DNA from 3 places in the Kitasatospora sp. NPDC001132 genome. Region 3 is predicted to be linked to each of the others. Evidence: riboswitches for the same ligand, from Rfam matches in the RefSeq annotation. Region 3 holds a riboswitch; each other region holds the start of a gene.

Region 1 (9,441 bases), on a different contig from region 3:
CGCCGGGCACCACGTACCCGGTCTCGCCTTCCAGCACCGCGTCCGGCGCCCCGCCGGAGTCCCCCGCGACCACCGGCAGGCCGGTCGCCGACGCCTCCAGGTAGACGATGCCCAGGCCCTCGACGTCCAGGCCCCCGCGCCGGGTCCGGCAGGGCATCGCGAAGACGTCCCCGGCGCCGTAGTGGGCCGGCAGCTCCTCCCACGGCACCGAGCCGGTGAACCGCACCGAGTCCCGTACGCCGGTGGCGTCCGCGAGCTTCTCCAGGTCCGCCCGGTACGGGCCGCCGCCGACGATCAGCAGCACCGCGTCCGGCACGTCGGCGAGGATCTGCGGCATCGCCTCGATGAGGGTGTCCTGGCCCTTGCGCGGCACCAGCCGGGAGACGCAGACCACCACCGGCCGGTCCGCCAGCCCGAGCCGGCGGCGCACCTCGGCGCCCCCGGAGTCCGGGTGGAAGGTCGTCTCGTCCACGCCCGGCGGCAGCTGGACCATCCGGGCCGCGGCCTGCGGCCCGACCGCGGCGGCGATCCGGGAGCGGGTGTACTCGCCCAGGTACGTCAGCACGTCGGTACCCGCGCCGATCCGCCGCAGCAGCTGCCGGGAGACCGGCAGCTGGGCCCAGGCGGCCTCGTGCCCGTGGGTCATGCCGAGCAGCCGGCCGGCCCCGGCCCGGCGCAGCGTGGGCGCCATCAGCCCGAGCGGGGCGGCGGCACCGAACCAGACCGAGTCGCACTTCTCCGCCCGCAGGATCTCGGCGGCCCGCCGGGTGACCCGCGGTGTGGGAACCATCACCTTCGTCCGGTCCCGGATCACCGGGAACGGCTGCTCCGCGTCGAAGCGGGCCACCTCGCTGCCGTCCCGCCAGGTGGAGGCGTAGACCACCACGCTGCCTGCGGGCTGACGGACGGCCATGTTGTGCACGAACGCCTGGATGCCGCCGGGGCGGGGCGGGAAGTCATTGGTGACGATCAAGGTTCTGTGCATCAGGCCAGGCTCGCTCGGTCGGGGGGTGCGCGGTGTACCGCTGGGTGATCCGTACGATAGGTCAACACCATGACCCGCCGGGAACGGAACCGCACACGGCAACCGTTTGACCCCCGGGTCAGTCCTAGTACCTAGGCCGTCGTCCAGGACGCGGCCCGGGCGTCCGTCGGTACGACGCCTCCGGTGGGGACGTCCGAGACGAACGAGGGAGCGCAGTGGAATTGGCCCCGGCCACCGAGCCCGGTTCTTCGCGCGGCCGCCTCGGCCGCCCGCTCGGGGCGCTCGCCGCGCTCGGTGCCACCGGGGTCGCCACCCGCGCCCTGCTGGTACTGCTGGCGACGGGCGTGCTGAAGGCGCCCGGCGGCGACGTCACCGCGGACGTCTGGATGATCTACCACGCCTGGTACGGCGTGCTCCAGACCGGCACCTTCCCGTTCGACGACGTGACCTGGCAGTACCCGCCGGGCGCCGCCCTGGTGATCCTGCTGCCGGGCCTGCTGCCCTGGTCGTACCTGGTGTCGTTCTGGGTGATCTGCGGGATCGCCGACGCCGCCGCGGCCGCGCTGCTGGTGCGCACCGGCCTGCGCCGGGGCCGGGCGCTGACCGGCGCCTGGATGTGGGTGGTGGGCGTCCCGCTGCTCGGCCCGATGATCTACAACCGCTTCGACGTCATCGTCACCGCGGTCGCCCTGGCCGGCCTGCTGGCGCTGATCCGCCGCCCGGCCGTGGGCGGACTGCTGCTGGGCCTGGGCGGCATCGTCAAGATCTGGCCGCTGCTCGGCCTGATCGGCACCCCCTCCGGCCGCCGCACCCGCCGCTCCTGGACGCTGGCGGGGGCCACCGCCGTCTCGATCGGCTTCCTGCTGACGGCCGGGATGAACGGCGCCTTCGAGTTCCTGGCGTTCCAGAAGGACCGCGGCATCGAGGTCGAGTCGCTCGGCGCGCTGCCGCTGCACTTCGCCCGGCTCGCCGGCGCCTGGGACGGCAAGGTCACCATGAACTACGGCTCCCCGGAGATGCTCGGGCCGTGGGTCAGCGTGATCAGCAAGGTGATGATGGCCGGCACCCTGCTGGGCTTCGCCTGGCTGCTGCTGTGGCGCTACACCTCCAAGCGCCGCAGCGCGGCCACCATGTACGACGCGGCGCTGTGCGCGCTGCTGATCTTCGTGGTGACCAGCCGGGTGATCAGCCCGCAGTACCTGGTCTGGCTGGTCGGCGTCGCGGCGGTCTGCCTGACCGTGCGCAACAGCAGCCAGCGGCCGGTGGCGCTGCTGATCCTGCTCGCCTGCCCGCTCACCCTGGTCGAGTTCCCGACCATGTTCACCCAGGTCCTGGCCAGCGAACCGGCGGCGGTCGCCGTACTGGCCGCGCGCAACCTGCTGCTGCTGGCCGCGGCCGTGCTCTCCTGCGTCCGGCTCTGGCGCTCCACCCGCGGCGAGGCGCCGCTGCCGCCCACCGTGGTGCTGGACCACGAGCCCGCCGCACTGCCGGCCGCCGGCTATCCGGTGCGCCCGGGCATCGCCTACGAGCAGGACCTGCTGGACGGCATCGACCACCCGGGCGCCCCGGCCCGGCAGCACCGCTGAGCCGGCGCCGGTCAGCCCTTCAGCGCCGCCACCTGCTCCAACCAGAGCCTGGTGAACTCCGCCAGCCCGACGCCCAGCTCGCGGCGCATCAGCCGGTCCGTCCGGCGCTCCCGGTCCTCGCCCTGCCCGTCGGCCGCTCCTACGGCCCGGTAGAAGGCGACCAGCCGCTGCGGCCCGTGGGTGCGGGCGATCAGCTCGCAGGCCAGCCAGGACTGCTCGTAGGCCTGGGCGATGCCGTCGGCCCCGGCGGCGAAGTCCCGGTCGGCGGGCAGCGCGGCGGGCTGCTTCCCGGCGGCGACGTCCCTGGCCAGCTCGGGGGCGATCTGCTGCGGGCCGCGGGCCGAGTCGCGGTAGGCCGTCCAGTCGGCGACGCCCTCGGAGAGCCACAGCGGGGTCCAGGCCCGGGTGTCGGCCCTGGTGGCGACGTGGGTGGCCTCGTGGGTGATCACCACCTGACGGCCGAAGTCGCTGAGCCGCCCGTACGCCTCCGGGTTGACCAGCACCCGGTCCGCCGGGGTGTGCCAGGGCGCGCCGGGGGCGGCCACGGTGACCGCCGCCATGCCCGTCCAGCCGTCCGGGTCGCCCTCCAGCAGCCGGGCGAACCGCTCCTCGGTGGCGGGCCACTCCAGCAGCAGCCGCTGCGGCCAGGCGTCGCCCCAGACCTCGGTGACGGCGGGCACCGCCCGGTCCGCCACCGCGACCAGCTCGGCCGGGTCGGGGCCGTCGACCGGCCCGAGCACCAGGCAGTGCGCGCCCGGCGCCGACCGCAGCGGCCCGAAGTCCCAGGGCGCGGGCGGTCCGCCCGCGTTCTCCTCGCGCTCCACCCGCCAGCCGTCCCCGGCCGGGACCAGCTCGATCCGGCGCGGGTACACCACCGGGTACTCGTCGTACCCGGCGATCCGCACCGTCAGGTCGGCGGCGGCGGTCAGCCGTTCCGGCCCGCCGGAGGCGGCGAGCACCACGTTGCGGTACGCCGCCTCGGCCACCGGCAGCCCGGCCCACGGCGGTGCCGCCCCGACCCGCTCCGCCAGTGCGGAGGCCACCTCGCCGTGCCGGTCCGCCGAGCGCGCCGCGGGCGGCGCCGCCGGGGCGGCCGGGGGCAGCGACAGCTGGGCCAGCCCGCCGGCCGCGAGCAGCAGCGCGCCCCGCCGGGACAGGGCGCGGCGGGGGCGGGGTATCCCGGCGGGGTCTGCGGGGTCGGCGGAGCCGGGCGTCGGGGCGTTCAGAGCCGGACCACCCCGGAGACCGGCATGGCGGTGACGCTCTCGTAGCGGACCTTGGCACCCGGGCGGGGGGCGTGCACGATCACGCCGCCGCCGGCGTACATGCCGACGTGGTGCATGTCCCGGTAGAAGATCACCAGGTCTCCCGGTCGCGCTTCGGACAGGCTGATCCGCTGCCCGGCGTACGCCTGGGCCTGCGAGGTGCGCGGCAGGGTCACTCCGGCCTGCCGCCAGCTGTAGTACATCAGACCCGAGCAGTCGAAGGCGTGCGGTCCGGTGGCCCCGTAGACGTACGGGGAGCCGATCATCCGCACCGCGGCGGCAAGCGCGGCCGCCCCCCGCTCGGAGGCGGGCGGGGCGGTGCCGAGGTCCAGCCGGTCGGTGCCCCGGGTGGCGCGCTGCTCGGCGTCCCGGGCGTCCTGGGCCGTCATCCGGGCCCGCTCGGCGGCGCCCAGGCCGTTCAGCAGCTTCTGCGCCCCGGCGAGCCGCTGCTGGATCTGCTGCTTGGTGTCGGCGAGCGTGCGGCGGGTCTGGTCCAGCTCGGCGAGCTTGCCGGCCGCCTCGGTGCGGCGCTGGTCGAGCCGGCGCTGCCGGGTGACCAGCTCGTGCAGGGTCTCCTGCTGGCGCGCGGCGGCCTGCCCCAGGGTGCGGGCGCGGACCAGGTAGCCCTCCGGGTCGGACGAGAGGAACAGCTGGGCGGTCTGGGCCATTCCGCCACCGCGGTACTCGGCCCCGGCCACTGTCGCCAGGTCGCCGCGCAGTTCGTTGAGCTGGTCCTGGGCGATGGCGATCTCGCCCTGGAGGATCGTGGTCTCGCCCTGGAGCCGCCGCTGGGCCTCCTGCGCCGCGTTCGCCTTCTCGGAGGCCTGCTCGGCCTCGTCGTACAGCTGCTCGACCTGCGTCCTGACGTCCTGACGATCGCCCGGGTCCGGGCTGTCCGGCGCGGCCTGGGCGCGGCCTCCGGCGGCCACGCCCAGCGCGGTGGCGGCGGCCGCGGTCAGCACCAGCGCCCGGGTGAGCAGTTGGGAACGGCGGTGCACGGGCATGGCGGCAGCGGCTCCAATCCTGCGGCGCGGCCCCGCCGCCGCACCGGGACGGGCGGCCGTCGAGCGGGAGTCCGGTGGCAGACGTTAGCGAGTCCGGGCAAGCGAGTCCAAACCCTTCCCAACCCGAATATTCGACCCCTAATCGGACATCAGCTCGACCCGCCGGAAAAGCCGCAGGCCCGGCCTTCCCTGGGGAAGACCGGGCCCGGAGGCGTCCGAGCGGGGATCAGACCCGCACGATGGAGGTCAGCGGCATGTTGCCGACCGCCTCGTAGCGCACCGACGCACCCGGCTTGGGAGCGTGCAGCACCTGGCCGTTGCCGGCGTAGATGCCGACGTGGTGGGCGTCGCTGTAGAAGATCAGCAGGTCGCCGGGCTGGGCCTGGGAGATGTCCGAGCCGATCCGGGTGCCGGCCCCGGCCTGCGCCTGCGAGGTGCGCGGCAGCGACACCCCGGCCTGGTTGAACGCCCAGACCATCAGGCCGGAGCAGTCGAAGGAGCCCGGGCCGGTGGCGCCCCAGACGTACGGGCTGCCGACCTTGGACGCGGCGTACGAGAGGGCGGCGGCACCGCGCGAGCTGCCCGCGGCCACCTTCACCGGAGCGGCGGTCGAGCCGGTCGCCAGGTTGCCGCGGCTGTTGTCGCGCGAGGCGCGGTCGGCCTGCTGCTGCTGCGCCTGGGCGGCGTCGGCCTTGGCCTTGGCGTCGGCCGCGGCCTTCTCCTCGGCCTGGCGCAGCGCCTGGCGGTCCTGCTCGGTCAGGGTGTTGAGCAGGTCCTGGGCCGCCTTCAGCTTGCCCTGGACCTCGTCCTTGGAGGCCTTCAGCTGCTGGGTGGTCGACTCCAGCTCGGCGAGCTTGCCCTGGGCCTCGTTGCGGTCCTGGTCGAGCTTGCGCTGCTGCTCCTGGAGCTCCTTCAGCTGCCCCTTCTGGGTGCTGCCGGCCTGGTTCAGCGTGCCGGCCTGGCTGAGGAAGTTGTCCGGGCTGGAGGAGAACATCAGCTGGACGGTCGGGGATATGCCCCCGTTGCGGTACTGCTCGCCGGCGATCTCGGCGAGGCCGCCCTGGAGCTCGGTGACCTGGGCCTGCTGACGGGCCACCTGGTCCTGCAGGCCGGAGACCTGCTTCTCCAGCTCCTGCTGCTTGGCCTGGGCGGCGTTGTAGTTCTCGGTCGCGACCTCGGCCTGCTCGTTGAGCTGGTCGACCTGCCCCTTGACCTGTTCCTTGGTCGGCTGCGGGTCCGCGTGGGCACCCTGCGCGGAGAGGACGACGGCCGCCGCGGCGACACCCGTCAGGATCGAGACGCGGGCGCGACCGGCGGGCTTGGGACGACGATGGGACGCCACGAAGGCGGACTCCTTCTTCCTACGTCCGCCTACCGGGTGAGCTGACGGGTTCGGGCCGGAAGCATGCCCTACGACGCCTCACGGCCGTTCCACCGGCCGACCTGGCGCCGATTCACCCCGGAGGAACATGGTTCCCCGGCTCCGCTCCGCAGCGCCCCCGAACACTGGGCTCCCCTGTCGGGCAGTCGCTTCGACCTGCCCCGCTGCCTCGCGAACTCGGCGGTAACCACCGCCGCCACCCTGGCTGGGCGATCGACAGTGCGGTGGTTCGGAGCATGACCCTAGTAACTGAACCGTGATCCGTTCAAATCCTTGTCAGAAAAAAGGCAGAAGATTACCCAAGTTCTTTTGTGAAAATGACCGATGGTGACCACTGGCACACACAAGGCTGATCGGTTCTCAGCATGTGGTCGCGAAAGGGCGGGAAAGCCGAACGCCACCCCCAAGGGAGGGTGGCGCTTTTCACAGGCCCCCGAGGGAGCCCGGCGGGCGTGTCGGACCGTCAGACCCGGCGGATGGTGTTGATCGGCATCGCGTCGGCCTTCATCACCTTCACCACGTCACCGGTGTGCGGCGCGTGGACCACCATGCCGTTGCCGATGTACATCCCGACGTGGTGCATGTCGGAGCCGTAGATCACCAGGTCGCCGGGCTGGGCCTGGTCCAGCGAGGGCACCCGGGTGCCGTAGTGGCCCTGCTCCTGCGAGGTGCGCGGCAGCGAGACGCCCGCCTGCCCGTACGACCAGACCATCAGGCCCGAGCAGTCGAAGGTGGTCGAGCCGGTGGCGCCCCACACGTACGGCGAGCCCTGCTTGCTCATCGCCTTGGCCATCGCCACGGCCGCGTAGCCGCTGGCCGGCGGCAGGCTGCCGAGGTCGACCCGCTCGCTGCCGCGCGAGGCGCGGTCGTCCTGCGCCTGCTGGGCCTTCAGCGCGGCGCGGTCGGCGGCGCTGAGCGAGTTCAGCAGGTCCTGGGCGGCCTTCAGCTTGGTGTTGACGTCCGCCTTGGCCTGATTGAGGTCCTTGGTGGTGGTGTCCAGCGAGGCGAGCACGGCGGCCGCCTCGGCCTTCTCCTGGTCCAGCCGGCGCTGCTGTTCCAGCAGCCCCTTGAGCGCCTCGGCCTGGCTGGTGCTGGCCTGCTGGACGGTCGAGGCCTTCTCCAGGTAGCCGGACGGGTCGGAGGAGAGCATCAGCTGGACGGACGGGTCGATGCCGCCGGAGCGGTACTGATCCCCCGCCACCTCGGCCAGGCCACCCTGGAGCTGGGTCATCTGCTCCTGGCTGCGGGCCACCTGGTCCTGCAGCTGGTCGGCCTGCTTGCGCAGCTGGTCGGCCCGCTCCTTGGCGCCGTTGTACTTCTCCGCCGCCTGCTCCTGCTCCTCCTGGAGCTGGTCGATCTGCGCCTTGACGTCCGCCTTGTTCGGCTGCGGCGCGGCGTGCGCGGCCACCTGGGCGGAGAGGGCGACCGCGGTCGCAGCGGCAGCGGTGAGCACGGAGATCCGCGCGCGGCTCGGCTGCTTGGGACGGCGGTGGGAGGCCAAGGGACCGGCTCCTTCTTCCAGCGGACTCACCTGATGGGATGAGATTCCCGAAAATAGGTTTGACGCCAGACCCTAGTGAAGATCTATCCGTTTTGCCACTCCCCCGATGGCATGAACTCGGCCACCCCACACTGACTCCACAGCCCCCTCACAAGGCCCCGGAACCGCCCCTGACCAGGAATCACACGGAATCGGCCGAGGTCAGGGCCGGGCCAGCCGGTTCAACAGCAGCACCGACGCCACGGGGCGCGCGCCCGCCTTCCGCACGCCCTCCGCGACCTCCCGGTCGGTGGACACCACCACCACCGGACGACCCTGCGGCTCGGCCCGCACCAGACGGCGGATCAGCTCGTCGGCCGTTTCCCCGGTCCGGCTGAACCGCACCCGGACCCCGCGCGGTGGCGCCATGATCACCGGGACGTCCAGGTCCTGCCCGTCGAACACGCAGGTGACCTCCGCCTGGGTGCGCTGAGCCAGCATCGCCAGCCCGCCCAGCAGCCGGATCCGCTGTTGCTCCAGCGGCAGTGCCGGATAGCCGGCCTTGGTCACGTTGTAGCCGTCCACCACCAGGTGGACCTGGGGGATCGCCAGCAGCTGGTCCAGCAGCGCCGGATCGTCCTCGGCCAGCCCGCGCCGGGCCACGTCGTGCGGCGAGGCCGCCCCCGGCACCACCGCCTCCACCAGGTCCGCCGGGCGGATCTGGGAGACCGGCAGCGCCAGCTCCCGCTGCAGACCCTGGGCCGACTGCAGCACGGTGTCGAGCAGCAGCCGCAGCCGCATGTCCTCGACGCTGCGCCCCTCGCGGGCCGACCGGCGGCCCTGCTCGGCCGCGGTCTCCAGTTCGGAGAGCCGGTGCCGGAGCCTGCGCGCCTCGGTCTCGGCAGCGCCGCGCTCGGCCGCGGCCTGCGCCTTCAGGGCCTCCAGCTCACCGCTCACCCGGCGGGTCTCGGCCTGCGCCCGGCGGGTGTCGCTCTCCAGCGACCGCACCTTCTTGCGCAGCGACTCGGCCTCCTTGCGGACACCGTCGGACTCGGCCCGCTGCCGGTCCAGGTCCGCCCGGGCGGCGGCCCGTACCTCGGCCAGCTCGGCCTGCAGCTTCTCCACCAGCCGGGCGGCCTCCGCGGCCGCGTCCTCGGCACCGGCCCGCTCGGCCTCCTCGCCGGCCTCGGCCACCAGCCGGCTCCAGCCCGCCGAACGCACCAGGTAGGCGGCGGCCGCGACGTCCATCGGATCGGCGGCGCTCGGGACGGTGCCGCACTCCAGCGCCCTCACCAGGTCCGGCTGCCCGAGGCGCAGCCGCTCGGCTATCCGCACCCGGAAGGCCGGCTCCGCCTCCAGCGCCGCCGCCAGCGCCGTGGCCGCGTACTTGGCCCGCCGCACCGGGGTGAACTTGACGTACTGGCGCAGGCTCTGCGGGAGCTCGGCCGGCGGCAGCCCGCCGAGCGCGTCCGAGGCCAGCCCGACCACGCGCCGGCGCACCCCCTCGGGCAGCGGCCGGTCGAGCTTCTCGGCCACGCGCTCCGCCGCGGGCTCGGAGGAGTCGTCCGCCGTCCCGGCCGCCTCGGCCTGGGCCTCGGCCGCAGCGGGCTGAAGCCCCTGGGCTTCGCCGGGCTCCTTCGCTGCGTCCACCACGTCCTCGGCTCCGATCCTGGTCCAGCGGGGTCGGCCGCGGCCGCCCCTGTCGTCACGCTCCGTGCGTCTTGTTCTGTATTGTCCCGT
Region 2 (9,441 bases), on a different contig from region 3:
ACGCTGAGGAAGGCCCGCTGGGTGGAGGCGGTGTGCTCCTGCTCCTGCTGGACGGCGGCGAGGTCGGCGCCGCGGCGGGAGAGCTCGGCGGCCAGCTGTTCCTGGACGGCGGCGAGTTCGCCCTGCAGACGGTCGGCGCGGCCGCGCTGGGTGACGGACACGGCGCGGTAGCGCGCGGCGGCCACGAGGGCGAGGACGGCGAGCACGCCGGTTGCCGTTACGGACCACTGAGTCATCGTCACGCGGCGAATTCTAGGGTGATGATCCTACGAAGGTGTGAACGGATCTCGCCAAGTGACCGGATCTCGTCAATATCGAGTCAATTCGGCGGCAATCGGCACTCGTTCGACCCCGATCCCACCGCCTGACGAGGGCCCGGACCTGCCCGACCGGCACCGGCGGGCAGCGTCGGAATCGAGCCGGGTGGCCGGATCGCGTTCCACGATGTGTGGGGTCTGTGCTCACGCTGTTCGGAAGGGGCGCGGCCGGGCCGCTCCGGCGCCGGGCCGCTACGCGGGCCAGGCGCGCAGGCCGGTGGTGAGGGTGGCGACGAGGCGGTCGTGGGTGGTGGTGAGGTCCTCGGCGAGCTGGAAGGCACCGGCGGTGGTGAGCGAGGCGAAGCCGTGGGCGAGGGAGCGGACGGTGCGGGCGGCGTGGATCGCCTCGGAGCCGTCGAGGCCGTACTCCCGCAGGACGGCGACGATCACGCCGACGAGCCGGGCGGCCGCGCGGGCCAGGTCGTCGTCCGGCTGCGGGGCCTGGGGGAGGGCGGTGTAGCGGTGCGGGTACTCGGTGGCGTACGCGTGGTAGGCGCGCAGCACGGCGGCGACGGCGTCGTCCCCGCTGCGTCCGACGGCCGCCTCGGCCAGTCGGTCGGCCAGTTCCCCGGTGACCCGGACGGCGATCAGCCGCCGCAGTTCGGCGAGGCCGCCGCTGACGTGCTTGTACAGCGAGGGGGCGGCGACCCCGGCCCGGGCGGCGACGGAGGCCAGGGTGAGGGCCTCGGCGCCCTGCTCGTCGATGAGGGCGAGGGCGTGGTCGACGACCTGGTCGGGGGTCAGTCCTACGCGGGGCATGGGTTCGGGCTCTCCGTACGGGTCGAAGTCGGGTGACGTCGGGCGCTGCCGGGCGGGTGCCGGTGACGTCGGCGGGGCGGGCAGGGGCAGGCAGGGGCAGGGTCGGGCGGGGGCCGGCGGCGGCGCTCAGCCGAGTTCGGCGAGGAACGGCAGCAGGGCGTCCGCGGTGGCCGCCGGGTTGTCGGCCATCGGGTAGTGCCCGGACCCCTCGATCATCGCCTTCCGCGCGCCGAGCGCGGCGGCCTGCCGGTCGGCGACGAGTTCCGGCTTCGGGAAGTCGGGGTCCTTGTCGCCCATGACCACCAGCGCCGGGCACCGCACCGCGGCCGTCCAGCCGACCGGCGCCGAGTCGCCGTGGACGTACCCGCGGGTGGCGGTCTTCCGTCCCGGCGTGCGCAGCGCGGCGACCAGCCCGTCCACGTACGCGTCGAAGTCGGCGGGCTTGGCGCCGGGGAAGGCCATCCGGCGCAGGTAGAAGCCCCAGGAGGCCGGCCAGTGGACGAGGGCGGGGCCCATCAGGGCCATGACGCCGCGCATCAGGGCGCCCGGCCGCGGGCTCTCGACGAAGGCGTCGATCAGGACGATCCCGGCGACCCGCTCGGGCGCGTCCCCGGCGGCCTTCACGACCGTCGCCCCGGTGTACGAGTTGCCGGCGAGGACGGCGCGCTCGATGCCGAGGTGGTCGAGCAGGGCGAGGACGTCGTCGGCGATGGCGGCCGGGCTGTAGTCGTCCCAGCTGATCGAGGATTCGCCGAAGCCCCGCAGGTCCATGGTGACGACGCGGTGGCCGGCGGCGACCAGCAGCGGGCGCAGGTGCCGGTACGCGGCCCGGCTGTCGAGCATGCCCGGGAGCAGGACGACGGGGGTGCCGTCGCCCTGCCGGGTGTCGTCGAAGGCGATCCGGCCGCCGGGAACGCTCAGGTACTGGGTGCTCGGAGTGATGGTGCCGTTCACGGGGTCCTCCTCGGGCCGCGGGTGCTGGGCATCGGCGGTACTGCCGATAGCCATAAAGCTAAGGCTAATAGCCTTAGCCGTCAAGCGGTCGGCGGGCCGGGGGGAAGGGGCGCGGTCGGACGGGTGCGGTCAGACCCCTTCCACCTTGAACGGGTCGTGCTCGCTGAGCAGCTTCTCCAGCCGGGCCTGGTCCACCCGGGTGACCATCTCGTTGGACTCCTGCCGGTCCCGGACCACCTTCGCCAGCGTGAACGCGGAGGTGACGGTGTAGAGGAGGCCGATCCCGAGGAAGGCCCGGGTCCACCCGCCGACCGGCAGGTAGGCGATCCCGGCGGCGAGGGCGATGCCCGACAGGGCGAAGGAGAGGACGGCCTGGATGTGGTACGCGGCCGTGGTGCGGGTCTGCATCGGTGCGCTCATGGCGTCAGGATGCGGCCGCCCGGCCGGGCCGCACATGAGTAGGGGTACTCAGATGGGGCCGTGCGTGAGGGGTCGTTCGTTGACGTCCGTTCACCTGCGATCGGGCGGCCCGAAACGGATGGCTTGGAATCAGAGCCTCCTAGGATTAACGTTTGATAACGCAGCGCGGTTGTCAACGCCGTACCCAGACGGCACCGTGCGCGCCGTCGCCTAATCCCGCCGACCCGCCCCCGGGCAGGTCAGGGAGCCGGGGAACCACGTTCCTTGGGGTGAATCGGCGGGGCTCCGGCCCGGCCGTAGGAGACCTTCCTGCTCCGAACCCGTCAGCTAACCCGGTAGGCGCGAAGGAAGGAAAGGAGCGCGCCTCCGTGGCGTCGACGCACACCCCGGCACACCCGGCCGGCCCCGCAGCCGGTACCCAGCTCCTCGACCACCCCGGCCCGGACGGCCCCGAGGCCTTCGGCCCGGAGGCGTTCGCCGCGGAGGCCGACACCAACCGCCACCGGATGCCGCGTCAGACCCGCGGGGCCTCCCCGCTGCTCGGCGTCACCGCCGTCGCCGCCACGCTGGGCGCCACCGGCTTCGCCTCGGCGACCCCGGCCGCCGCCCCCGCCGTCGAGGTCCCGGACGAGACCCCGGTCGCCCTCTCCGCCGACCCCGGCCTCGCGCTCGCCGCCCGCATCCAGCACCAGGCCGACAGCCAGCGCACCGCCGCCGAGGAGACCGCCCGGCTGCAGGCCGCCCAGGAGGCGGAAGCCAAGGCCGCCGCCAAGGAGGCCGAGGCCAAGCGCGCCGCAGAGGAGGCCGAGCGGGCCAAGGCCGCCGCCCTCACCCTCCCGGTGAACGACTACCGGCTCTCCGCCCACTACGGCCAGAGCGCCCGCTACTGGGCCAACCTGCACACCGGCCTGGACTTCGCCGCCGACACCGGCACCCCCGTCCACGCGCTCGGCCAGGGCACCATCACCTCGGCCGGCTGGGCCGGCTCGTACGGCTACCGGATCGTCGAGACCCTGCCCGACGGCACCGAGATCTGGTACTGCCACCTCTCCTCGATCACCAAGGGCTCCGGCAACGTCGCCACCGGCCAGCAGATCGGCAAGGTCGGCGCGACCGGCAACGTCACCGGCCCCCACCTGCACATGGAGGTCCGCCCCGGCGGCGGCGCCCCGGTCGACCCGGAGCCCTGGCTCCAGCAGCGCGGCCTCAACCCCTGACGCACGCCCACCGACGCACCCGCGGGAGGCCCCTGGACCGGGGCCTCCCGCGCCGCGTCTCACTCCTCGACGGGCAGCTGCGCCAGGTACGCGTCGATCTCCTCCGGGCCCGGCTCCGGCGCCAGCTCCGGGAACTCCGTCACCAGCAGCCGCGGCAGCCCCGGCACCGTCCAGGCGCCGAACAGGTCGAGCGCCGCGTCCACCGCCGCCTCCTCGAACCTCCCGAAGTCCCCGGCCAACTCGTCCGGCATCGGCCGGCCCAGCGCGGTCAGCCGCGCCAGGTTGCGGTAGCTGCGCCGCATCAGGCCCTGCTCCAGCAGCCGACGCGCGCCGTCCGTGGCCATGCCCACCGAGAGCACCCGGCCCGGGCCCCAGCCCCGCTCGTCCGGCTCGTCCAGCCAGCCGGCCGACGCCAGCGCCTCGAACGCCGCCAGCCGCTCCTCCTCGGCGAACTCCCCGAAGCCGGCCAGCCACTCCCGCACCGCCTCCGGGTCCGTGACGTCCGCCCCGTGCGCGTGCAGCAGCAGCGCGTACAGCCGGGGCCAGGTCACCAGGTCGGCGCGGCGCAGCAGCCCGGCCGCGACCTCCCCCTGCCACTCGGCCTCCTCGTGCAGCCGCTCCTGGCGCTTGGCGTTCAGCCGGCGGGCCGCCCGCTGGTGGTCGACCAGCAGCCGGACGGCGTCGCCGTAGGCGAGCGGGTCCTCCTCGGGCGCGGGTTGGACGTACAGGTGGAGCCGCTCGTGGAGCAGGTGCTCCACCGCGTCGGAGGTCAGTTCGGGCCAGCCGTCGTGCATCCTGCCCTCGCCCAGCTCCAGCAGCGCCAGCACCGCGCGCAGCGGCCCCTCGGCCACCGGCGCGCGGTCCTGCTCGGCCGCCCAGGCGAGCAGGTCGGCGGCCTTGGTGCGCGGGGCGAGCCGCAGGTCTTCGTCGTTCATAGTCCGAACGGTAGCCGCCGGGCGGGGATAGGGTCGGCAGCCATGGTCCCCGTACGACTCACCGGCCCGCGACTGGCCGTCCGCGAGTACCACCACACCGAGGGCGACGTGGACGCGCTGCACGCGCTGTTCGGCGACCCGGAGGTCACCCGGTACCTGCCCTTCGGGCCGAGCGACCGGGAGGACTGCGCCGACCAGGTCGAGCTCTACCTGGAGGAGGCGATGGCCGAGGAGCGGGACACCTACCGGCTCGCCGTCACCAGGCTCGCCGACGCCGAGGAGCCGGACGACGCGACGCCGATCGGGCAGGCCTCGCTCACCCTCGAAGGGCACCGCGCCGCCTGGCTCGGGTGCGTGCTGGCCCGCGGGTGCTGGGGCCTCGGCTACGCGGGCGAGACCGTCGGCCTGCTCTGCGACCTCGCCTTCGGTCCGCTGGGCCTGCACCGGCTGGCCGCCCGGGTCGCCGTGGCCAACACGGCCTCCGTCAAGGTGCTCACCGGGCTGGGCTTCCGACTGGAGGGGCGGCTGCGGCACGACGTGTTCGAGGACGGCGTCTGGTCCGACTCCTACCTCTACTCGCTGCTCGCCGACGAGTGGCGCGGCCCGGCCGTCCGGACGGAGGGGGGTTAACCCCACCCCGGATCCGCCAGGCCTCCGGATCCCAGCCGGCCGGCGCGTCCACCAGACTGGACCTCGTCAGCGGGACGAACGACCGACAGTACGAGGGGCCGGGGGCCGGGAGCATGAGCAGCAGCCGCAGCATGGAGGACCGGGGTTGGGACGTCCCGGGCGGTTACGGTGACGACCCGCGCCCCGTCCGGGCCCGGTGGACCGAGCGGCGGCCGGCCCTGTGGCGGGCGCCGTTCTCGGCCTACTACTACCGCGAGGTCGGCTTCGCGCTCAGCGGCCTGCCGTTGGCGATCGCCGGGTTCGCCTCCTCGATCACCCTGCTGTGCCTCGGCCTCGGCACCTTCGCCACCGTCATCGGCCTGCCCGTCCTGGGCGCGCTGACCGGCCTCGCCCGCGGCTTCGGCCGGCTGGAACGGGCCCGGGTGCGCGGCATGCTGGCCCTGGACGTCCCCGGCCCGGAGCCGGTGCGCCAGGTCCGCCCGGGCGGCTGGGGCGCCGTCACCGCACGGCTGGCGGACCGGGCCGGCTGGAAGGCCGTGCTGTACCAGGTGGTGATGTTCCCCTGGGCGGTGTTCAGCTTCTCGATGACGCTGGTGTTCCTGGTGCTCGGCTGGGCCCTGACGCTCTACCCGCTGTACCACTGGGTCTTCCCGACCTACACCCCCTGGAACGGGTACCGGCTGTTCGACTTCACCGACGACGAGGGCGTCCGGCACGTGTACGAGGTCCAGGCGCCGTGGCAGATCGCCGGGCTCGCGGTCCTCGGGCTGGTGCTGGTCTTCCTCACCACCCAGCTGGTCCGCGGCCTGACCAACGTCAACCGGGCCGCCGCCCAGGGCCTGCTCGGCCGCTGACCGCCCAGGCCCCGCCCGGTTCCCCGGCCACACCCGCCCAGGCCCCGCCCGCACCCCGGACGCTTCCGGAGGCGGCCGGGGCCGCCGCGTGTCCGGATGACCGGGTGGCCGCCGCCGGCATTCCCCCCGCTCCCTCGGACGTCCTGGCCGCCGAGGCGCGCGAGCCGGGCTGCCGACCGCCGCCGCCGGGCGGCCCGACGACCAGGTTATGTAATAGTCATTAGTGCGGAGCGCCCCTATACTTGCCCGCATGACCGAGACGACGATCCGGCGGGCCGACGAGACCGACGCCGACCGGCTCACCGACCTGATCCAGGCTTCCTCCGCCTACCACGGCGAGTACGCGCCGATGGTCGACGGCTACCGGGTGACACCCGAGTACATCGCCGGCCACGAGGTGTTCCTCGCCACCGACCCGGCCACCGACCGGCTGCTCGGCTTCTACGGGCTGATCCGCGAACCGGCCGAGCTTGACCTGATGTTCGTCGCCGACGAGGCCCAGGGGCGCGGCACCGGCCGCGAACTGATCGCCCACATGCTGGAGCAGGCCCGCGCGGCCGGGGTCACCAGCGTGCGCGTGGTCTCCCATCCGCGCGCCGAGCACTTCTACCTGCGGGTGGGCGCCGAACGCGTCGGCACCTTCCCCGCGCGCGGGAGGATCACCTGGGACCGGCCCGAACTGCGCTTCACCGTCGGCTCCTAGGAGGCGGCCTCGGCGGACGGCCCGCCCGGCCGGTCCGGCACCGCCGGTACGGCCTGCGCGGCCGGCGGCGCCGACTGCTGCTCCGGCAGGACGGCCGCCGCCGGGAGCCGGGAGAGGATCTTCTCCGCCAGCCAGCTGCGGTCCGACCCGTACGGAATGCCCCGCGGGTCGACCAGCTGCCGCGCCACCGCGTCCCGCAGCCGCTGCGCCCCGGCGGCGGGCAGCCGGGACAGCAGTCCCCGGGCGGCCAGCAGCGCGTGGTACTGCTCGAAGTCGGAGCGCGGGTGCTCGATCGCGTCCAGCACGCTCCGCAGGTCCGCCAGCGCCGGATCGCCCTGCATCAGCGCGAGCGCCTGGATCCGCCGGCCCTCGGAGCCGTCCGCGAAGAGGGCCCGCACCTGCTCGGCGGTCAGCGCCGAGCGCCGCGCGGTCGAGCGGACCTCCGCCACCACGCCCTCCGGGCCGGCCGGCGTGCCGGAGGCGGGCGGCAGCTGCCCGGCCAGCGCGGCCGGGCGCTGCGTGGTACCGCCCAGCAGTCCGAGCTGCTGCATCGCGCGGACCCGCAGGTCGTCCGCGCCCACCTTGTCGCCGTGCCGGTCGCGGTCCTGTCCGGCGAGGAAGAGGTCCAGCGCCTGGTCGGTCTCGGTCAGCGCCTGGGGAAGCGCCAGCCGGGTCACCAGCCAGCCGGCCAGGAAGCCGAAGACCAGGAAGTACAGCACCAGCGCCGCCGCGAACGGCACCGCCGCCTCGCCCCCGCCGAGCACGGGCGCCAGCGCCGTACCGAGGTCGTGCAGCCGCTCGCCGAGCGAGCCGAGCTGGGTCAGCCCGACGCCCAGCAGCACTTTGGTCAGCCAGTCCGAGACCTGCTCCAAATTGGTGTTCGGCGCGTACGAGCCCGGCGGTTCCTCGGAGCCGGCGCCGCCGCGCACCCGGGGCACCCCGAACAGGAAGCCCAGCCCGCCGCCCAGCGCGACCGAGGCCCCGATCACCACCAGCCCGCCGCCGAGCGCCTGCCAGAGGTGCTCCCGGCCGAGCGCGAACAGCAGCAGCCCGACCAGCCCCGTCCCGGCCAGCGCCCCGGCGGCGCCCCACCGCGCCTTCCGCAGCACGGTCGCCCCGCCGCCCAGCCGTCGCGCCTTCGCCATCGCCTACCCCCTGTGTCCGCGCCGCTCCGCCCCGGAATCCGGGCCGACTCTAGCGCCGCGGCGCCGCAGCCGCGGCCACGCCCCTGGTGGCTCCCGGCCGCATCCCGGGCAGCCCCGCCGGCCACGCCCCGGGCTGACCCCGGACACGCCGCGGGGAGCCTCCGGAACCGATGCCGGAAGCTCCCCGGGAACGCAGACGGCCCGCGGGCTGCTCCTCCGCGCCGGCCCGTGCACTGGCCAGGCGCCGAGGCACCGGGGATGTACCGGTGAGCCCGCGGGCCGGGTGACTGCTTGGATTTCGCCTGCCGGAGGCCGAGGGCCTCACCCTGCGCAGGCAGGGGCGGCTCTAGCGAGCAGCCACCTCACGCATCCTGATGTAACTCAACTCAGGATCACCTCCCTTCAGTGTGCTGCCAGCGTAGGCAGCACCCCGGTCGGAGGGCAACGGATTTATTTCGCGGGTTGCCGCGGCCGTCGCTCAGGCGCTCTTGAGCTGGTCCTTGAACTTGGTGAAGTCGACCGTGTTGTCGGGCGACGGGACCTGGATGGTCAGCGGCTTGTCGAAGTCGCTGAAGTCCATCTTGCCGTTGCCGTCCTCGCCGCCGGAGTGCTCGACCCGCACCGGGTAGGGCTTGCCCTCGGTGGCGATCTGCATGGTCGAGACCCCGCCCTTGGGGTCGGTGGACTTCAGGCTGAAGGTCTTCACGCCGTTGACCTCGCCGGCGGAGCCCTTCTCGGCCTTCTCGTTGGTGCTCTTGTCCTCGGTGATCTTCTTGCTGAACTCGGCCAGGTTGCAGACGCTGGTGAGGGAGCCCATCGACGGGTCGTTCTCGAAGCCGGTCAGGTAGCGGCCCTTGAACAGCTCGGCGGCCTTGGCGCCGTTCGGGCCGCCCACGTTGGTCCAGAAGGCGGTGTCCGGCTTGACGTAGGAGGTCTTGCCGTCGCTGATGATCTCGAACTTGCCCATGCCCGGCATCGCCATGGTGCCGGTGCACTGGCTCTTGTTGTCCAGCGACAGGTTCATCTCCATCTTGCCCTCGCCGGCGTCGATGGTGCCGGCCATCTTGAGGGAGGTCGCGGAGGCCAGGGCGTCCTTGGCCTGCTTCATGATGTCCTGGGCGCTGAGCTTGTCGGTGTCGAGCTTCTTCGAGGCGCCCGCCTTGGCGTCGCCGCCCTTCCCGTCGCTCTTCTCACTACCGCACGCGGCGGTGCCGGCGGCCAGGACGAGGCAGATCGCGGCGGTGCTGACCAGTCGCTTCGACAGCATGAGGTGATTCCTGTCCGGGGCGGCCCGAACAGCCCGCCCCAAATGTGATGAATTTTTCATCAGTATGGTTCAGGCCTCCGACAGCGGATCATGGGATCGGCCGCTGTTACAGCTTCGTGGCAGGACCGTGTTCTGCCCGTACCCGGAAACGCGGAAGGCCCGGAGGACGAATCCTCCGGGCCTTCCGGCTACTGAGTAGCGGGGACAGGATTTGAACCTGCGACCTCTGGGTTATGAGCC
Region 3 (9,441 bases):
GTCCAGCCGGGGCCCGTGCACACCGGGCTGACCGCGGACCCGGAGGCGGAGCTGCGGCGGCTGTTCGACCAGCTGGTGCTCTGACCCCGGGGCGGTGTGAGGCGGCTCGCCGACGGTTGCCGTGGTCAAAGCTTGAGTTACTGAAGCACCTGGTCGTACGCTGACCCCATGGGTTCGACAGCGACGACGACCGTACCGACCAACGCCGAATTGATGGAGGTGTTGGCCGCCGTCGGTGCCGCATACTTCCAGGACTTCGCGGCGGCCGCCGCCCGGCACGGCCTCTCCTCCTCGCAGGCCAAGGCGCTGGGCGCGGTGCAGGAGCCGGTGCCGATGCGGGCGCTGGCCGGGCGGCTGGGCTGCGACGCGTCGAACGTGACCGGGATCGTGGACCGGCTGGAGTCGCTGCGCCTGGCCAACCGGGAGGCGGCGGCCGGTGACCGCCGGGTGAAGATCGTGGTGATCACGGCCGAGGGCCGGGAGATCCTGAACCGCATCCGGGGCGAGATGGCCCGGACCCACCAGGCCTTCGAGGCGATGACCGACGAGCAGCGGATCGCGCTGCACTCGATCTGCTCCCAGGTGCTGCCGGTGCTGGCCCGTACGGGCGGCGCGCAGTAGGACCCCGCGCCGCCCGCGCCACTCGTGCCGCCGGTGCCGGTCGGGCCGCCCGTCGGTCGCGCCGGTCAGAGCAGCCCGGCGAGCTCCGGCGGCAGCGGCCGGTGGTGGAGCAGGGTGAGCGAGCGGGTGGCCCGGGTCAGGGCGACGTAGAGGTCGCGCGGTGCGAGTCCGGCCGGCTCGACCACCACGACCGCGTCGAACTCCAGCCCCTTGGCGTCCGCCACGGTGAGCGCGTCCAGTTCCGCGGTCAGGGCGTCCGGTGCGATCACGCCCAGGGTGCCGGGGCCGGCGGGCAGCCGGGCGAGCGCGGCGGCGAAGTCGCCCTCGGGCACGTGGACGGCGCGGGGCCGCTCGGTGCCGGGGCGGATGGAGTCGGGCGGCCGGTGGCCGGGTACGGCGGCGCGCAGCACGGCGGAGGCGATGGCCATGAAGGGTTGCGGCGTACGGTAGTTGACGGTCAGCCGCTCCTCGCGCCAGCGGCCGGGCAGGTGCGGGTCGAGCATCTCGGCCCAACTGCGGGCGCCGGCGGGCGATCCGGTCTGGGCGAGGTCGCCGACGATGGTGAGCGAGTTGGTCGGGACACGTCGCAGGACGGCGCGCCAGGCCATCGCGGACAGCTCCTGGGCCTCGTCCACGACGACGTGGCCGTAGGCCCAGGTGCGGTCGGCGGCGGCGCGTTCGGCGGTGGAGCGGTACGGGCCGTCGTCGCGGAATCGCCCGGCCAGCGCGGCGGAGTCCAGCAGGGCGTCGCCGGTCTGCCCGGTGATGGTCAACACGCCCTGGGCGAAGGCCAGTTCGTCCGGATCCTGGTCGGCAGCGGCGGATTCCCTTGCCGTGCCGAGAAGTTCGGCGGCCTCGTCGAGCAGCGGGACGTCCTCGACCGTCCACCCGGAGCCGGGCGGACGGAGCAGGGCGGCCGCGTGTTCGGGGGCCGCCGTGGTGAGCAACTCCCGGTCGGTGAGAAGCCTTTCGAGGAGTTGTTGCGGGGTGAGCCGGGGCCAGAGCGGGTCGAGGGCGGCGCGGACGTCCGTCCGCTCCCACAGCTCGCGCGGGGCGTAGTGCGCCTCCTCGTCGTCGTAGGGGCGGCCGAGGGTGAGCGCCTGGGCGATGGCGAGGGCGTCGAGCAGGGTGCCGAGGAAGAAGCCGCGGGCCCGGTTGTGGGGCAGCCGCAGGCCGCGGGCGGCGTCGCGGGCCTCGGCGCAGGCCCGGGCGGAGACCTTCAGCCCCTCGCCGAGGTCCAGGCCGTCGGCCGGGGCCGTCTGGTGGGCGGCCAGGGCGCGCCGGAGCACCCCGGCCATCCAGGGGCCGCCCTTGGCGAAGGCGGTGGCGGGGGCGTCGGTGCCGGTGGCGGTGACGCCGGGGAGGAGTTCGCCGACGGTGCGCAGCACCACCTCGGTCTCGCCGAGGGCGGGCAGCACCTCGTCGATGTACCGCAGGAAGCCGGGGTTGGGGCCGATCACCAGCACGCCGCGGCGCTCCAGCGCGGCGCGGTGGGTGAACAGCAGGTAGGCGGTGCGGTGCAGGGCGGCCAGCGTCTTGCCGGTGCCGGGGCCGCCCTGGACCACCAGGGCGCCGGGCAGCGGGGAGCGGATCACCCGGTCCTGCTCGGCCTGGATGGTGGCGACGGCGGTGCCCATCCGGCCGGTGCGTTCGCGGTCGAGGGCGGCGAGCAGGGCGGCCTCGCCGACCAGGCCGCGCCGGTCGGATTCGTCCAGTCCGGCGAGGTCGAGCGCCTCGTCGTCCAGCCCGGTGAGGGTGCGGCCCCGGGTGTGCAGGTGGCGGCGGCGGACCACCGGGCCGGGGTGGGCGGGGGTCGCGGTGTAGAAGGGGCGGGCGGCCGGGGTCCGCCAGTCGAGCAGCAGCGGTTCGTACGCCTCGTCGGTCAGGCCGGTGCGGCCGATGTAGTGGACGGTGCCGTCGCGCTCGTCGAGCCGGCCGAAACACAGGCCGCGCTCGACCGCGTCCAGCCGGGCGGCGTGACGGGCGGCCTCGCGGGCGCGCACCTCGCGTTCCAGCCGGGCCTGGTGGGTGCCGCCGGGTGCGGCCTGGTCGTGGGCGCCGTCGGCGGTGCGGCGGGCGCGTTCGCGGACGGCGTCCAGCCGGGCGTAGAGCCGGGTGAGGTGGGCCTGCTCGGTGCGCAGGGCCGCGGCGAGGGCATCGCCGGGGTTCCCCGTGGCCGCTGGTGCTTCGCTCATCGATGTGATATCCTTGCGGTGAGGAGGCTTTGGAGTGTCATCTGAATGGCGCTCAATTAACCCAGCCTACCCCATCCGCCGACGTCCGGCGTGACCTCGGCTGTTACCCTTGCGAAGCGTGAGCGCGAAGCCCCAGATCCCCAATGTCCTGGCCTCCCGGTACGCCTCGGCGACCCTGGCCCAGCTGTGGTCCCCCGAGCACAAGGTGGTCCTCGAGCGCCACCTGTGGCTGGCCGTCCTGAAGGCCCAGCAGGACCTCGGCGTCGAGGTGCCGGCGACGGCCGTCGCCGACTACGAGCGGGTGATCGACCAGGTCGACCTCGGCTCGATCGCCGCCCGTGAGCGGATCACCCGCCACGACGTGAAGGCCCGCATCGAGGAGTTCAGCGAGCTCGCCGGGCACGAGCAGATCCACAAGGGCATGACGTCCCGGGACCTGACCGAGAACGTCGAGCAGCTCCAGATCCGCCAGTCCCTGGAGCACGTGCGGGACCGCACGGTGGCCGTGCTGGTGCGTCTGGCCAAGCTGTCCGCCCAGCACTCCGAGCTGGTCATGGCCGGCCGCTCGCACAACGTGGCCGCTCAGGCCACCACCCTGGGCAAGCGGTTCGCCTCGATCACCGACGAGCTGCTGGTCGCCTTCCGCCGCCTGGAGGAGCTGATCGCCCGCTACCCGCTGCGCGGGATCAAGGGCCCGGTCGGCACCGCCCAGGACATGCTGGACCTCCTCGGTGGGGACACCGAGAAGCTCGCCGAGCTGGAGCGCCGGGTCGCCGGGCACCTCGGCTTCGACCACGTGCTGACCAGCGTCGGCCAGGTCTACCCGCGCTCGCTGGACTTCGAGGTGCTCACCGCCCTCGTCCAGCTGGCCGCCGCGCCGTCCAGCCTGGCCAAGACCATCCGCCTGATGGCCGGCCACGAGCTGGTGACGGAGGGCTTCAAGGAGGGCCAGGTCGGCTCCTCCGCGATGCCCCACAAGATGAACACCCGCTCCTGCGAGCGCGTCAACGGCCTGGCCGTCATCCTGCGCGGCTACGCCTCGATGACCGGCGAGCTGGCCGGCGACCAGTGGAACGAGGGCGACGTCTCCTGCTCGGTGGTGCGCCGGGTCGCGCTGCCGGACGCGTTCTTCGCCTTCGACGGCCTGCTGGAGACCTTCCTGACCGTCCTCGACGAGTTCGGCGCCTTCCCCGCCGTGATCGAGGCCGAGCTGGACCGCTACCTGCCGTTCCTCGCCACCACCAAGGTGCTGATGGGCGCGGTGCGCGCGGGCGTCGGCCGGGAGACCGGGCACGAGGTCATCAAGGAGCACGCCGTCGCCTCCGCGCTGGCGATGCGGGCCGGCGCCCGGGAGAACGAGCTGCTGGACCGGCTGGCCGCCGACGAGCGGATCCCGCTGGACCGGGCCGCCCTGGACGCGCTGCTGGCCGACAAGCTGTCCTTCACCGGCGCGGCCGGCGCCCAGGTCGCCGAGGTCGTCCGCCAGGTGGAGGCCGTCGCGGCCGCCTACCCGGAGGCCGCCGAGTACGCGCCCGGCGACATTCTCTGACGGGCGGCATTCCCTGACGGGAAGCGCCTTCTGACGTAGCGTCAGCCCTTGGGTGAGGGCCCCGCCGCCGGACCGGTGGCGGGGCCCTCGCGCGTCACGGGGACGTGGCCCGGGTCGAGCGGCGGGGCGGTGGGCCCGCACGGCCAGTCGCAGTTCGGCTCGGCCACCGGCTGCTCCTCGGGGGCGAGCACGTTGCCCCGTACGGTCGCGGAGGCGATCAGCCCGCCGGCGACCAGCAGGCCCGCGCAGATCAGCATGGCGGTGTGGAAGGCGGCGTCGACCGAGGAGGGTACCCGGTAGGCGTCGCCGCTCAGCCCGGCCAGCGCCGGCAGGGCGGCCACCGCGAGCAGGCCGGCCGCGCGGGCGGCGGCGTTGTTGACCCCGCTGGCGATGCCCGCGTGGCGGACCTCGACGGCGGCCAGCACGGTCGCCGTCAGCGGTGCGACCAGCAGCGTCATGCCGCAGCCCATCACCGTGACGGCGGGCAGCACGTCCACCCAGTACGAGGAGTCCGGGCCGATGCGCAGCATCAACAGCACCCCGGCGGCGCACAGCATCGGGCCGACGGTGAGCGGGATGCGCGGGCCGATCCGCTTGCCGAGGCGTCCGGCACGGGCGGACAGCAGCAGCATCAGCACGGTGATCGGCACCAGGGCGAAGCCCGAGACCAGCGGCGAGAACCCGGACACGATCTGGAGCTGCACCACCAGCAGGAAGAAGACGCCGCTGAACGCCGCGTACACGCACAGGGTGACCAGGTTCACCGCGGTGAACAGCCGGGAGGAGAAGAGGCCGAGCGGCAGCATCGGTTCGGGCGCGCGGCGCTCGACGGCCACGAAGGCGACGCCGAGCACCACCCCGATCACTCCGCTGACCCAGACGGCGGGGGACAGGCCCTCGCCGGCCGCGGTCAGCGCGTAGGTGATCGCGCCGAGGGCGAGGGCAGCGAGCACGGCGCCGAGCACGTCGAAGCGGCCGGAGGCGTCCTTGTCCCGGCTCTCCGGCACCGACCGGGTGGCGACGGCGATCACGGCGGCGGCGAGCGGCAGGTTCAGCAGGAAGATCCAGCGCCAGCCGGGGCCGTCCACCAGCCAGCCGCCTAGGAACGGGCCGACCGCCGCCGACACCCCGCCCAGGCCGGACCAGAGGCCGACCGCCGCCGAGCGGTCGTCAGGGTGGAAGACGGCCTGGAGCATGGCGAGCGAGCCGGGGGTGAGCAGTGCCCCGCCGATGCCCTGGACGGCGCGGGCGGCGATCAGCACGTGGATGTTCGGTGCGGCGGCGCAGGCGGCGGAGGCGATGGCGAACCAGACCACGCCGATCAGGAAGACCTTGCGCCGTCCGTACCGGTCGCCCAGCGCGCCGCCGAGCAGGATCAGGCCCGCCAGGGTGAGCAGATAGGCGTTCAGGGTCCATTGCAGGGACGCGAGGGAGGCGCCGAGGTCGGCGCCGATCCGGGGCAGGGCGACGTTCACCACGGTGCCGTCGAGCATCGCCATGCTGGAGCCGAGCACCGTCGCCAGTAGTACCCAGCGGCCCTGCGCGGTGCTCAGGCGCAGGGTGCCGGCCTCTGAGGTGGCCACGGGCGAATCCTGCGCTGCCGGGGCGCACGTGACAAGGGTCACCGGTGGGTGTGTTGACGGTGGGCGGGGTGTGAGTGGGCGGCTGCGCAGCGTCGCGGATCTCGGCGCAGGGTCGTGGATCAGTGGCGGGGGGTGAATGGATTGTGTGCGGAACGTGTGCTCCGGCCTGCGGAGGGTCACCGGGGAAGGGGGAATGGTTGCGCTTTCAAAGATCGACATTGCTTCACCCGAACGGATGGGTTTTAGTTCAGCGACCGCCCGGCCAGTCCGGACGGATCCGCCGGGTGGAACGCCGAGTCCTGCCGCTGCCCGGTGGTTCGAAACGAACTCTGTACGGCAGGAGCGGGGGACCCACAGGTAAGTCGCCGGACCGGAGTTCGCGCCTCAGGGCGCGGGCGTCCAGGACCGGCTAGGGGTGAAGCCGCGCATGCGGCCGGGCAACTCCAGCCCGAACCCGACAGCTCACCTCGCAGGCGTCGGAGAGGAAACTTCCATGCCTGCTCAGGCTCGTCGTATCGCCCTGCCCCGCGCCGCCCGCATCGGCATCGCCACCGCCGTCACCGGCGTCTCCTTCGCCCTCCCGCTCGTCACCGCGATGAGCGCCCAGGCCCACACCGCTCCGGCCGCCCCGGTCGCGCAGGCCGCCGCCTCCGCCCGCGCCGAGTCGGCTGCTCCGGCCGATGCTCCGGCCGCCCAGGCAGTGCAGGAGAGCTACCGCGTCGTCAGCGGTGACACCCTGTCCAAGATTGCCGAGGTCAAGAACGTCGAGGGCGGCTGGCACGCCCTGTACGAGCAGAACCGCTCGGTCGTCGGTGCCGACCCGAACCTGATCTTCGCGGGCCAGCGGCTCGCGCTGCCGGGCCACGCCGTCGCGCCGTCGGCCGACTCCGCTCCGGCGAAGGCCGCCGCCCCGGCCGAGTCGGCCGCTCCCGCGACCCAGGCCGCCAAGGCGCAGGACCGGGTCCAGGTGCGGACCGAGGCCGCCAAGCCGGCCACGCAGCTGCAGACCCAGCTGCAGGTCGCCACCCCGGCCCAGGCCGTGACCGCCACTCCGGTCGCCGCCGCCACCTCCGGCTTCGTCGCCCCGCTGGCCAACCCGAGGCTCGGCACCGCCTACGGTGTGGCCGGCTCGATGTGGGCCTCCGGCCACCACACCGGCCAGGACTTCGTCGCCTCCACCGGCACCCCGCTGCGCGCCATCGCCAACGGTGTCGTGGTCAAGGCCGGCAACGGCGGCGCCTACGGCAACGAGGTCGAGATCAAGCTCGCCGACGGCCACTACGCCGAGTACGCGCACCTCTCCTCGATCGGCGTGAGGATCGGTCAGGCCGTCACCGTCGGCCAGCAGATCGGCCTGTCCGGTGCCACTGGCAACGTGACCGGCCCGCACCTGCACTTCGAGGTCCGCAACGGCTCGGAGTACGGCTCGGACATCAACCCGGTCGCCTACCTGCGCGCGCACGGCGTCGCGCTCTGACCCACGGCTGAGCTCCGAGGGTTTCCGGAACCACCGTCGCTGCGGGGCGAAACGATCCTCCGGGATGGTCATGTCGGGTGACCGCTCGACCGGGTGATCGCCGCACGGCGGACATGGGCGCGGGACACGCCCAGGCCGGCCCGGCCGTACGAGGACTCCTCGTGCGGCCGGGCCGGCCACTGCCGTTTCCGTGCCGCCCGGCTGTTCCCGGGTTTCGTTCGGACGGGTCGAACGCGGCGTCAACTCCGGTGTGACGGAGGGGTTCGGTGGCGTCGCCGGGTGGCCGTGGCACGTCATGCTGGCGAACGGTCAGCGCCCGGTCGGTCCGGCCGGGCGGGCGGGTCCGGAGGCGAGGAGGGCGGATGGCGGTCCGCAGTGGGGGCGTGGCGGGGAGGACGGCCGGCCGGGAGCGGCCCGGGGAGGACGGGGTCGACCGGCTGAAGGCCGATTCGGTCGGCCTGGTCGGCGTGGTGTTCATGGCGCTCGCCACCGCCGCCCCGATCACCGCGATGACGGGCAACCTGCCGATCATCGTCGGGCAGGGCAACGGCGTCGGCGCGCCCGCCGCGTACGTCGTGGCGACCGTGGTGCTGACGGTGTTCTCGGTCGGCTACGTCGCGATGGCCCGGCACATCACCGCGGCCGGCGCGTTCTACGGCTACGTCTCGCACGGGCTGGGCCGGGTGGTCGGGATGGCCTCGGGACTGCTGGCGGTGCTCGCGTACGTCGTCACCGAGGCCTCGGCCCTCGGCTTCTTCGCGTACTCGCTGCGGGGACTGGTCCGTTCGCAGCTGGGGGTGGAGCTGGGCTGGGGCTGGTACGCGCTGTCCGGGGCGGCGGTGATCGGGGTGATGGCCTGGTTCGACCTGCACCTGACGGCCAAGGTGCTCGGCGTCGCGCTGGTGCTGGAGATCGGGGTGCTGAGTGCGGTCTCGTTCGCCGTGCTGTTCTCCGGCGGCGGCCCGGACGGGATCGTGCTCGCGGCCGTGAACCCGCTGAACGCGCTGAGGGGGGTGGGGAGTTCGGCGGCCGCGGCGGGGCTCGGCCTGTTCTTCGCGTTCTGGTCCTGGGTGGGGTTCGAGTCCACCGCGATGTACGGCGAGGAGTCCCGCGACCCGAAGCGGGTGGTGCCGCGGGCGACGCTGGTGTCGGTGATCGGGGTCGGGCTGCTCTACGTCTTCGTGTCCTGGATGATCGTCTCCGGCAACGGGGTCGAACGGGCGATCGCGGTGGCGAACGGCGCGGTGCCGGGCAAGGACGGCAACAGCCTGTTCTTCGACCCGCTCGGTGCGCACCTGGGGGCCTGGGCGGTGAAGGTGTTCCAATGGCTGGTCGTCACCGGCTCGTTCGCCTGCGCGATGGCCTTCCACCAGTGCGCGGCCCGCTACCTGTACGCGATCGGGCGGGAGGGTCTGCTGTACCGGGGGCTCGGCCGCACCCATCCGCGGCACGGCTCGCCGCACGTCGCCTCGGTGGTGCAGTCGGTGATCGCGGTGGGGCTGGTGGCGGGCTTCCTGGCGGCCGGGATGGACCCGTACGCGCACCTGTACACGCTGCTGGCGCTGCTCGGGACGATGGCGATCCTGGTCGTGCAGACGCTCTGCTCCTTCGCCGTGGTCGGGTACTTCCACGTGCGGGGGCGCCACCCGGAGACCGCCCACTGGTTCCGGACGCTGGTCGCGCCGCTGGTGGGCGGGGTGGCGATGGCCGGGGTGGTGGTGCTGCTGGTCCTCAACAAGGACGCCGCCGCCGGGGCGGCGGCGCACACGCTGCTGTTCCGGCTGATCCCGTACCTGGTGATCGGGGTGTTCGCGGGCGGGGTGGCGCTGGCGCTCGCGGTGCGCCGGTGGCGGCCGGAACTGTACGTGCGGATCGGGCGGGTGGTGCTGGAGGACGCGGTCGAGCGGTGACGGGACGGGGGGTCAGTGCCGGTGGACCGGCGAGCCGTACTGCGCGGCGGCCAGCAGCTCGTGCATCCGGTGGCCGAACTCCTCGGTGTCCCGGGCGGGTTCGGGG

What was found. A riboswitch is a leader RNA that binds a small molecule or an ion and turns the genes downstream of it on or off. The one in region 3 is predicted to bind cyclic di-AMP.
Region 1: it holds a riboswitch for cyclic di-AMP, as region 3 does, so the genes downstream of both, ACWDBE_RS04575 (NlpC/P60 family protein) here and ACWDBE_RS20740 (M23 family metallopeptidase) in region 3, are expected to answer to the same signal.
Region 2: it holds a riboswitch for cyclic di-AMP, as region 3 does, so the genes downstream of both, ACWDBE_RS11910 (M23 family metallopeptidase) here and ACWDBE_RS20740 (M23 family metallopeptidase) in region 3, are expected to answer to the same signal.

The regions. Positions count from the first base shown of each region.
Region 1 is NZ_JBSFKF010000003.1:32,131-41,571, forward strand. It holds gene ACWDBE_RS04555 (glycosyltransferase family 4 protein) at 1-985, opposite strand, end outside; gene ACWDBE_RS04560 (glycosyltransferase 87 family protein) at 1,201-2,571, shown strand; gene ACWDBE_RS04565 (hypothetical protein) at 2,583-3,614, opposite strand; gene ACWDBE_RS04570 (NlpC/P60 family protein) at 3,794-4,840, opposite strand; gene ACWDBE_RS04575 (NlpC/P60 family protein) at 5,067-6,182, opposite strand; cyclic di-AMP (ydaO/yuaA leader) riboswitch at 6,193-6,346, opposite strand; gene ACWDBE_RS04580 (C40 family peptidase) at 6,685-7,722, opposite strand; gene ACWDBE_RS04585 (NYN domain-containing protein) at 7,924-9,237, opposite strand.
Region 2 is NZ_JBSFKF010000007.1:56,470-65,910, reverse strand. It holds gene ACWDBE_RS11930 (ATP-binding protein) at 1-236, opposite strand, end outside; gene ACWDBE_RS11925 (TetR/AcrR family transcriptional regulator) at 510-1,076, opposite strand; gene ACWDBE_RS11920 (alpha/beta fold hydrolase) at 1,203-2,084, opposite strand; gene ACWDBE_RS11915 (YiaA/YiaB family inner membrane protein) at 2,160-2,450, opposite strand; cyclic di-AMP (ydaO/yuaA leader) riboswitch at 2,648-2,806, shown strand; gene ACWDBE_RS11910 (M23 family metallopeptidase) at 2,819-3,667, shown strand; gene ACWDBE_RS11905 (hypothetical protein) at 3,727-4,602, opposite strand; gene ACWDBE_RS11900 (GNAT family N-acetyltransferase) at 4,645-5,232, shown strand; gene ACWDBE_RS11895 (sensor domain-containing protein) at 5,346-6,086, shown strand; gene ACWDBE_RS11890 (GNAT family N-acetyltransferase) at 6,337-6,789, shown strand; gene ACWDBE_RS11885 (hypothetical protein) at 6,786-7,934, opposite strand; gene ACWDBE_RS11880 (hypothetical protein) at 8,413-9,201, opposite strand; tRNA gene ACWDBE_RS11875 (tRNA-Met) at 9,398-9,441, opposite strand, start outside.
Region 3 is NZ_JBSFKF010000014.1:147,968-157,408, reverse strand. It holds gene ACWDBE_RS20765 (DUF3037 domain-containing protein) at 1-84, shown strand, start outside; gene ACWDBE_RS20760 (MarR family winged helix-turn-helix transcriptional regulator) at 169-621, shown strand; gene ACWDBE_RS20755 (HelD family protein) at 687-2,816, opposite strand; gene purB (adenylosuccinate lyase) at 2,935-4,365, shown strand; gene ACWDBE_RS20745 (MFS transporter) at 4,407-5,948, opposite strand; cyclic di-AMP (ydaO/yuaA leader) riboswitch at 6,302-6,439, shown strand; gene ACWDBE_RS20740 (M23 family metallopeptidase) at 6,442-7,425, shown strand; gene ACWDBE_RS20735 (APC family permease) at 7,788-9,335, shown strand; gene ACWDBE_RS20730 (DUF2470 domain-containing protein) at 9,348-9,441, opposite strand, start outside.